Regions from separate parts of the Mesorhizobium sp. BH1-1-5 genome, predicted to be linked through region 2. Evidence: predicted binding sites of a transcription regulator. Region 2 holds the regulator's gene; each other region holds the start of a gene.

What was found. Region 2 encodes PhoB, which activates phosphate uptake and scavenging genes when phosphate is short. Its sites were predicted from a motif close to TGTCATNNANCTGTCAT; they were not measured.
Region 1: the regulator PhoB is predicted to act here: its motif matches at 970-986, upstream of LB572_RS00830 (ceramide glucosyltransferase).
Region 3: the regulator PhoB is predicted to act here: its motif matches at 1,929-1,945, upstream of LB572_RS23905 (toxic anion resistance protein).

What each region holds. Positions count from the first base shown of each region.
Region 1 covers NZ_JAIUIM010000001.1:173,556-176,815, forward strand. Annotated here, with positions in the region: gene LB572_RS00820 (Hsp33 family molecular chaperone) at 1-423, shown strand, start outside; gene apaG (Co2+/Mg2+ efflux protein ApaG) at 474-866, opposite strand; gene LB572_RS00830 (ceramide glucosyltransferase) at 1,187-2,332, shown strand; gene LB572_RS00835 (O-succinylhomoserine sulfhydrylase) at 2,416-3,260, opposite strand, start outside.
Region 2 covers NZ_JAIUIM010000034.1:54,234-57,493, forward strand. Annotated here, with positions in the region: gene LB572_RS30785 (ROK family protein) at 1-879, shown strand, start outside; gene phoB (phosphate regulon transcriptional regulator PhoB) at 1,161-1,850, opposite strand; gene phoU (phosphate signaling complex protein PhoU) at 1,868-2,575, opposite strand; gene pstB (phosphate ABC transporter ATP-binding protein PstB) at 2,596-3,260, opposite strand, start outside.
Region 3 covers NZ_JAIUIM010000019.1:102,305-105,564, reverse strand. Annotated here, with positions in the region: gene LB572_RS23910 (VWA domain-containing protein) at 1-686, opposite strand, end outside; gene LB572_RS23905 (toxic anion resistance protein) at 807-1,886, opposite strand; gene tet (Tet(A)/Tet(B)/Tet(C) family tetracycline efflux MFS transporter) at 1,988-3,187, opposite strand.

The DNA of each region.
Region 1 (3,260 bases), on a different contig from region 2:
CGCGAGCAGTGGCGCGCCGGCGGCATCCTGGCGCAGTTCCTGCCGCAGGCGCCGGAGCGCATGCGCGTGCCCGACATTTCGGGCGGCGACGGCGATCCGCGGGACGTTACGCATCAGCCGGCCGACAATTCCTGGCAGGAATTGCTGGCGCTGCTCGGCACTATCGAGCCGACCGAGCTGATCGACCCGACGGTGGGCGCCGAGCGGCTGCTCTACCGGCTGTTCCACGAACACGGCGTGCGCGTCTTCCGCGGCGTGCCGGTCGCCGACCAGTGCTCCTGCTCGCGCGAGAAGATCCACGGCATCCTCGAAGGCTTTTCGGCGCAGGAGATCAAGGACTCGACCGAGGACGGCGGCATCCATGTCGCCTGCGAGTTCTGCTCGACGCAATACGACTTCGATCCGGCCGAATTCGTGAAGTAAGAAAGCTCCGGTTCCTCTCCCCACTTCGTGGGGCTAGGAACTCGAGTTCTTTAATTCACCGTGCGCCTCGTCCCCGGCATGTCGAGCGAGAAAGCCGGAATGGCGATATCGAACGTCTCGCCGCGGCCGTTGCGCATCGTGTAGTGGCCGACCATGATGCCCGACGGCGTCGAGAGCGGGCAGCCTGAGGTGTACTGATAGCTGTCGCCGGGATTGAGTTCCGGCTGGTCGCCGACGACGCCGGCGCCGCGCACCTCCTCGACCCGGCCTCGCCCGTCGGTGATATGCCAGTAGCGCGACAGAAGTTGCACGAATTCATCGGAACGGTTGTCGATCGTCACCTGGTAGCCCCAGACATAGCGGTTCTCGGACGGATCGGAGCGGTCCTCCAGATAGAAGGGCCTGACCAGGACTTCGATGTTGCGCGTCACTGCGCGATACATGGGCCACTCCGGTTGCCGCCGCGGAACATTCGTCGCGCTTCGCTGTTTGACGCGCAGCGCCGACCGTCCTGCCAGCCTTGTAGGCGCAGGTGCCGAAAAACAATGTCATTTAAGTGACACATGACAATGTTGGTGTGCACAAACCGTGCCGGGCGACTCGGACATTCTGTCGACGGATGAAACGGCCGCTGTGGCCTGAAGCAATTGCAGGAAAAGTGTGAGCGGTTTCCCGTCCGGGATCGCGTGAAAACAAAGAGATAGAGCGGTTCGCCGTTTTCGCTGAAACGGTGAAACGCCCTGTCGGGAGTGACCAGATCTCGATGGAACCGACTATCGCAGCCGGCCTGGCTTCGTCAGCCCTTCTCCTATCCAATCTCGCCAGCATCCTGCTCGCCTCGTCGCGGCTCAGACGGCGGCGTGTCATTGCGCCGCCCGCAGCAGGCACCCAGCCGGTCTCGATCATCGTTCCCTTGCGCGGCGTCGAGCCGTTCGCGCAGGAGACCTTGCAGCGCGCCTTCTCGCTCGACTGGCCCCGCTATGAGCTGATCTTCTGCGTCGCGCACGCCGAAGACCCGGTCGTCAGGCTCGTCAATGCGGCGATCGCGCGCTACCCGAAGGTTCCGGCGCGGCTGCTGATAGGAGACGACCGCATCAGCGCCAATCCCAAGCTCAACAACTGCGTCAAGGGTTGGCAGGCGGCGCGGCACGATTGGGTCGTCCTCGCCGATTCCAACGTGCTGATGCCGAGGGACTATGTCCAGCAGCTGATGGCGGCGTGGCGCGCGGATACCGGCCTCGTCTGCTCGACGCCGATCGGCTCGCGGCCGGACGGGTTTTGGGCCGAAGTCGAATGCGCGTTTCTCAACACCCTGCAGGCGCGCTGGCAATATGCCGGCGAGGCGCTCGGCCTTGGCTTCGCCCAGGGCAAGAGCATGCTGTGGAACAAGCCGATGCTGGACGCCAATGGCGGCATCCAGGCTTTGGCCGCCGAGATCGCCGAGGACGCGGCCGCCACCAAGCTGGTCAACAGCCTGGGCTTGCGCGTCAATCTCGTCGCCTCGCCTTTCGAGCAGCCGCTCGGCCAGCGTTCGCGCGCCGAAATCTGGTCGCGCCAGGCGCGCTGGGCGCGGCTGCGCCGGGTCACCTTCCCGCTGTTCTTCGCGCCGGAGATCCTGACCGGTGCGGCGATGGCGCTGCTGCTGGCGCTGGTTGCCGCGGCAGGCGCCGGCGTCAGCCTGCCCGGCACGGCTTTATGCGTGCTGGCGATCGCCTATTTGCCGGAATGCCTGCTGGCGTCGGCCAAGGGCTGGTACCTGTCGCCGCGCAGCGTCACCGCGATGATCGCGCGCGACTTCATGCTGCCCGCCATCTGGGCGCGCGCCTGGTTCGGCGGCGCCGTGGAATGGCGCGGCAACGCCATGACCATCCGCACCAAGGCGATGACCGAACTGGAAGAGCTCGCCTGAAGCAATTCCAGGAAAAGTGTGTGGCGCTTTTCCGCCCGGGATTGCGGCTCTGGAAGGCTCAGGCCGCGACTGGCAGTGGCTTTCTATTTGGCCGCCTTCAGCGCCTGCTCGATGTCCTCCAGCAGATCGTCGGCGTCCTCAAGGCCGACGGAGAGCCTGAGCGTGCCTGGCCCGATGCCCAGCTCTGCCCGCGCGTCGTCGCTCAGGTTCTTGTGGGTCGTCGTCGCCGGATGGGTGATCAGGCTCTTGGCGTCCCCGAGATTGTTCGAGATCAGCACGATGTCGAGCGCGTTCTGCAAGGCGAAGGCCGCCTGCTTGCCGCCCTTGACGTCGAGGCAGATCAGCGTCGAGCCGCCCGACATCTGCTTCTTCACGACATCCGCCTGCGGATGATCGGCGCGGCCCGGATAGATGATGCGTGCGATCTCCGGCCGTCCGGCCAGGAAATCGGCGATTTTGCCGGCGCTCTCGGTCTGCTGGCGCACCCGCAGCGGCAGCGTCTCCAGGCCCTTCAGTAGCGTCCAGGCGTTGAAGGGCGACAGGCTCGGGCCGGTGTGGCGGAAATAGTCGTGCAGGTTCTCGTCGATCCATTTCTTGTCCGACAGGATGACGCCGCCGAGGCAGCGGCCCTGGCCGTCTATATGCTTGGTCGCCGAATAGACGACGATATGGGCGCCGAGCAGCAAGGGCTTCTGCTGCAGCGGCGTTGCAAAGACATTGTCGACGATCACGCGCGCGCCGATCGAATTGGCGAGCTTGGCGACCGCGGCGATATCGACCACTTCCAGCGTCGGATTGGTCGGGCTTTCCAGGAAGAACAGCTTGGTGTTCGGCCTTACCGCCTTTTCCCAATTGGCGATGTCGGTGCCGTCGACCAGCGTCGCCTGGATGCCGTAGCGCGGCGCCAGCGTCTCGACCACCCAGCGGC
Region 2 (3,260 bases):
ATGCCCCGCGACGAGCTGATCGGCGAATGCGTTGCGATCGTCCGGCGCCGGCTGCAGGATCCCGACCTCGACCTGGGCAGCGTCGCCCGCATCGCCATGGGCATTCAAGGCATCACCGATTCCCGTTCACGCGCCATGCTGTGGTCGCCGATCACGCCGCTGACCGACATTCCCTTCGCCGATATCCTCGAAAAGGAATTCGGCATCCCGGCCACAACGGAGAACGACTGCAACATGATGGCGGTGGCGCTGCAATGGCGCGATCCCGAGCGCTATCGCGACGACTTCATCGCCATCCTGCTCTCGCACGGCATCGGCATGGGGCTGGTGCTGAAAGGCGCGCTGTTCACCGGCACGCATTCCTCGGGCGGCGAGTTCGGCCACATGATCCATCGTCCGGGCGGCGCGCTTTGCCGCTGCGGCCGGCGCGGCTGCGTCGAGGCCTATGCCGGCAATTATGCGATCTGGCGCAGCGCCATGGGAATAAGCGAGGATGCCGCGCCAACCGACGTCGGCGACGCCGACATGCGCGCCCTTGCCGCAAAGGCCCGTCAGGAGGACGGCCCCGAACGGGAGGCTTATCGCCGGGCCGGCGAAGCGCTTGGCTTCGGTCTCGGCAGCCTGTTTGCCTTGATCGACCCGGCGCCCGTCGCCATGGTCGGCGTCAGCGCGGCCGCCTTCGACCTGATCGAGCCGGCGCTGAGGGAGGCGATCGCCCAGACCGCCGGCGGCCAGCACTCCAAGTCGATCTCCTTCGACACCGAGCCGAACGAACTGCCGCTGATCCGCGAAGGCTGCGCCATGCGCGCGCTGACCTTCGTCGACCAGGAGATTTTCGCGCCGGGAGGCCAGGCGCGAGCGGGCAAGCACGTCGCCTGATCAACCTTGATCGTTGGTTTCCGTGCGAAGCCCCCGCAGCTTCGTCATTCCAGGGCGAAGCAGGAGCGAAGCTCCGTCGCGAAGACCCTGGAATCCATGCGCAGCGGAGCAGAATTCTGCACCGCCGCGGCGCGTCGACGTCACGGCATGGATCCTCGGGTCTGCGCCGCGTCGCTGCGCTCCTTGCTCCGCCCGTGGATGACGAAGCACAAGCGTCTCGGCTACTGACCAGCGTAGATGTTGGAAGTGCCTAGCTGTCAGGACTTCGGCGCGCCCCGAGACTAATCTTCCCTGATCGCGTAACCCGCGCCACGGATGGTGCGGATGACGTCCGGCATGCGGCCGTTGTTGACGGCCTTGCGCAGGCGCCCGACATGCACGTCCACGGTGCGCTCGTCGATATAGATCGTCTCGCCCCAGACATTGTCGAGCAGCTGGCTGCGCGAGAACACGCGGCCGGGATGGCGCATCATGAATTCGAGCAGGCGGAACTCGGTCGGGCCGAGCCTGATCTCGCTCTTCTTGCGGTAGACGCGGTGCGATTCGCGGTCGAGCACGATGTCGCCGACCTTGAGCACGCTGGACAGCACCTCCGGCTTGGCGCGGCGCAGCAGCGCCTTGACGCGCGCCATGAACTCCGGCGTCGAGAACGGCTTGACCAGATAGTCGTCGGCGCCGGTCGAAAGGCCGCGCACGCGGTCGCTTTCCTCGCCGCGCGCCGTCAGCATGATGATCGGCAGCCGCTCGGTCTCGGGCCGCATCCTGAGACGCCGGCAGAGCTCGATGCCGGAAACCGCCGGCACCATCCAGTCGAGCACGAGCAGGTCGGGAACGTTTTCTTGCAGGCGGATTTCGGCCTCGTCGCCGCGGGTCACCACTTCAACCTGGTAACCTTCGGATTCGAGGTTGTAGCGGAGCAGCACCCCCAGCGGCTCCTCGTCCTCCACCACCATGATGCGTGGCGCGATCATCGGGGTAACCTTTTCCGTCAGGCCGCCGGCGCCGACATTGCCGTCTCGTCCTGCTTCGGACGGTTGGCGGGCAATTGGGTGCCGGTCAGCACATAGTAGGCGTTCTCGGCGATGTTGGTCACATGGTCGCCGATGCGCTCGAGATTCTTGGCGCAGAACAAAAGATGCGTGCAAGCGGTGATGTTGCGCGGGTCTTCCATCATGTAGGTCAACAGCTCGCGGAAGACGGACGTGTATTTGACGTCGATGCGCTCGTCGTCGTTGCGAAGCTTGGCCAGCGCCGTGGCATCGCCCGCCGTATATTCCTGGATCACGGCCTGGACCTGGATCAGCACCATCTGCGCCATGGAATCGATCGAATGCGTGAGGTCGCGCGGCGCGGCGCTGACGCCGACCGAACCGACGCGCTTGGCGATGTTCTTGGCGAGGTCGCCGATGCGCTCGAGGTCGCCCGCCATGCGGATCGAGCCGACCACGTGACGAAGATCGTCGGCCATCGGCTGCCGCTTGGCGATCAGCGTGATGGCGCGGTCGTCGAGCTCGCGCTGGCGCGCGTCCATGATGGCGTCGTCGGAGACGACGCGCTGCGCCAGCGCATTGTCGGTTTCGAGCAGGGCCCTGGTCGCGCCGCCGACCATGGAGCCGGCGAGATCGCCCATGTCGTTGATGAGCCGGCTGATCTGCCTCAAATCCTCGTCGAAGGAGGCGACGGTATGTTCGGCCATGATGATGTCCTCGTATGTACTCAGCCGAAGCGGCCGGTGATGTAGTCCTGCGTGCGCTTCTCGCGAGGCGAGGTGAAGATCTTCTCGGTCCGGTCGAACTCCACCAGCTCGCCGAGATACATGAACGCCGTCTGCCGCGACACGCGCGCCGCCTGCTGCATGTTGTGGGTGACGATGACGATCGTGTAGTCGGCCTGCAATTCGTCGATCAGCTCCTCGATCTTGGCCGTCGACAGGGGATCGAGCGCCGAGGCCGGCTCGTCGAGCAGGATGACCTCGGGCTTCACCGCCACGGTGCGGGCGATGCACAGGCGCTGCTGCTGGCCGCCGGAAAGGCTGAGCCCGCTGGCGTTGAGCTTGTCCTTGACCTCGCTCCAGAGCGCGGCGCGCTTCAGCGCCTGCTCGACGCGGCTGTCCATCTCGGCCTTGCTGATCTTCTCATAGAGCCTGACGCCGAAGGCGATGTTTTCGTAGATCGACATCGGGAAAGGCGTCGGCTTCTGGAAAACCATGCCGATCTTGGTCCTGAGCAGGTTGAGGTCCTGCGAGCGGTCGAGGATGTTCTTGCCGTCGAGCAGCACCTGGCCCTCGGCGCTCTGCTTCGGATAGAGCTCGTAGATGCGGTTGAGCACGCGCAGCAGCGTCGACTTCCCGCAGCCCGACGGGCCGATGAAGGCCGTCACGC
Region 3 (3,260 bases), on a different contig from region 2:
TTGGTCTCCTTCAGCGTCGCCTCGTAATTCCACATCGCGTCATAGAGCGTGCCCTTGCGCGCGGAATCGACATAGAGATCGGCCAGCCAGCCTGACGAACCGGAGGAGCGGGCGACGCCCTGCAACAGGGCGCCGACCGTGTCGTGCACGGAGGCGTTGTTGAGGTCGCCGGGCTCGATCACCTGCTTGCCGCCGAGCGCGCTGGACAGCATCGCCAGATAGGCGCTGGCGCCGGAATTCGACTGCGTTGCCGACGTCATCAGGAATTTGAGCTTGCCGTCTTTCACCGCGGCAAGGATGTCCTTCATGTACACGTCGTTGCCGACCCAGCCCAGTTCGGCGGCCTTGGATTTGCGCACGCCGAGGATGACCGGCATCTGCGCGATAGAGGTGAGGTTGCGTACCTTGCGGCCGGTATCGAACAGGTCGACCCAAACGCTCGATGCCGGCCACACCGCATCCTGGTCGAGGCCGGCGGGCTTCTGCAGGCCGAGGCCAATATCGAGCGAGCCCTGGTAAGAGATGGAGCAGGTCGCGCCCTGCTTGGCGCAGAACTCCTGCACGATCGGTTCCAGCACCGTGTTTTCGGAACCGGAGACGATCGAGAATTTGACATGGCTCGAATTGCAGGCGGCGAGCAGCAGCGCGGCCGCCAGCACCAGTACGGACGAAAGCTTCATTCGCATCGAGGCCCCGTCAGCCTTGGAGCCGGATGGTTTCAGGTCCACTTGACCTGAAACCATCCGGCTCCAAATCAAAGAGATAGAGCATGATGTCGTCCGAAAACCGCTTCACACTTTTCGGCATCATGCTCCGGTCAGCGCTTTCTTGAGGTCGGCGGTCATCTGGTCCATCTGCTTTTCGGCATCGGCCCGCTTCTGCCGGCCTTGCTCCTGGACCTTGAGCACACCCTGCACGGTATCGATCAGATCGCGGTTGGCCTGCGCCAGCGTCTCGACATCGACGATGCCGCGCTGCGCCTGCTCTTCGATCGAGATGGCCTGGTCCTTCATCATCTTCGATGTCTGGCGGATCATCTCGTTGGTGGCGTCGGTGACCGTCTTTTGCAGCTCCAGCGCCGACTTCTGGTTGGTCAGCCCAAGCAGGATGACCATCTTCTGCTTCCAGGCAGGCACCGTCAGCGCCGAGGTCGCCTGCAGGTTCTCGATCAGCGTCTCGTCGCCCGACTGCACGATGCGGATCTGCGGCAATTGCTGGATGCCGAGCTGGCGCGCCTGCACCAGATAGAAGATGCGCTTTTCCAGCCGGTCGAGCGCCTGCACCGCGTCCTGATAGGCCTGAGCCTCCAGCGCTCCGGCTGAATCGCTTGCCTTGGCGTCGGCCGCGGCCTTGAGCTTCGGCAATTCGTTGGCGCGGTAATCGTCCACGAATTTCTTGCCGGCCTGCGCATAGGCGTCGAGGTTGAGGATGGACTCCTTCGTTTGCTCGTGGAGGTCATCGAGCACGGCGATGTCTCGGCGCAGCGTGTCCTTGTGACGATCGAGCTCCAGGCCGATGCGGTCGATCTGCCCGGCCACATCCTCGTATTTATCCTTGAAGCGCTCGAGCCGCGCCTTGAACGAGGAGAACAGGTTGCTCAGGAACCCTTCCTCCTTCAGCGAGGCGGGGTCGAGATTCCGGGCTTTCATGATGATATCGGTCAGCAGCGTGCCGGTGTCGCCGAGATCGCGGTTGCGGATCTGCGACAGAATCTTGTCGGCATAGTCGCTGACCGCTTGCTGGGCGCGGTCGCCGAAGACCGAAATCGCCGCGCGGTCGCGGATATCGATGCCGCCTTCGATCCTGGCGACTTCACCAGGATTGGCCGCGATTACCGGCAATTTCGAAGTGTCGTCGAGCAGAGTGATGCTGTTCTCGTCGGCCATTCAGACCTCCCCGTGAGTGAACAGTATCTCGATAGACAGTGTGTGACAGACATATGACAGCAGGGCGGTACGCCGCTCTGGGTTGTGAAATGCCTGACCCTTCAACTCGTGCCTGGACGAGGCACCTCTACCCGCGTTGCGGCAGGCGACCGGGCGAGCAGCGGCAGGCAGATGAGATAGAGCGCGGCACCCGCGATCCACACCAGCCCGGGAAAGAAGCTGCGTGTGCGGAAATAGAGCGTTGCGATGGCAAGCGGCCCGACCACCGAGACCAGGCTGGTCATGCTGGTAAGCACGCCCTGCAGCCGGCCCTGGTGATCGGCGCCGACCCGTGACGTGAGCAGGGATTGCAGTGCGGGGGTGCCGATGCCGCCAAGGCAGAAGAGCGGCAGCAGCGCGAAGGCCATCCAGCCCCGCCAGGCAAGCGCGACCGAGACGTAGGCCGCGCTGTCGGCGAGGATGGCGACGAGCAGCGCGCGCCTTTCGCCCCAGCGCTCGGCGATCGGGCCGGCGACGAAGCCTTGCGCTCCGGCATGGAACAGGCCGAACAGCGCCAGCGAGATGCCGACGGTGAACAGGTCCCAGCTGAATTTGTCCTGGACATAGAGCACCCAGATCGTACCGCCGACCTCGCCGACGAGGCTGAGCACGGCGAAGGCGCCGAGCAGCGGCAGCAGGGTAGGGAAAGAAAAGGCCCAGCACAGCGGCGCCAGCGGGTTGAGCGACGGCATTTCCACCGGATTGCCGGCGCGTTTCGGTTCCGGCAACAGGAAGAAGGCGAGCGCCAGGTTCAGGCCGTTGAGGGCGGCGGCGGCCAGGAACGGCGCGCGCAGCCAGACGTCGCCCAGCACGCCGCCCAAAGCCGGGCCGGCAATGAAGCCGACACCGAAGGCAGCGCTCAAATGGCCGAAGCCGCGGGCGCGGCGGTCCTCTTCGGTGATATCAGCCATCAAGGCCGAGGCAACCGCCATGCTGGCGCCGGTGATGCCGGCGATGATGCGCCCGGCGAACAGCAGTGGCAGCGACGGCGCGAAAGCCATGAAGAGGTAGTCGGCCATCGCGCCCGCCAGCGACAGAAGCAGCACCGGCCGGCGGCCATACCGGTCCGAGAGCGCGCCAAGCAGGGGCGAGAACACCACCTGCATGGCGGCATAGACGGAGAGGAAGGCGCCAAAGATCCAGCCGATGTCATCGACATGGCCGACCGAACGCAGCAGGCCAGGCAGCACCGGCATGACCAGGCCGATGCCGACGGCGTCCATCGCCATGGCCATCAGCAAAACGAGATAGGCTCTTTTCACCGCCCGCTACTTTCCATTAATTTATCGTCGATAAGGGTAGACTCCTTATCATCGATAAAGAAACGGACGCAAG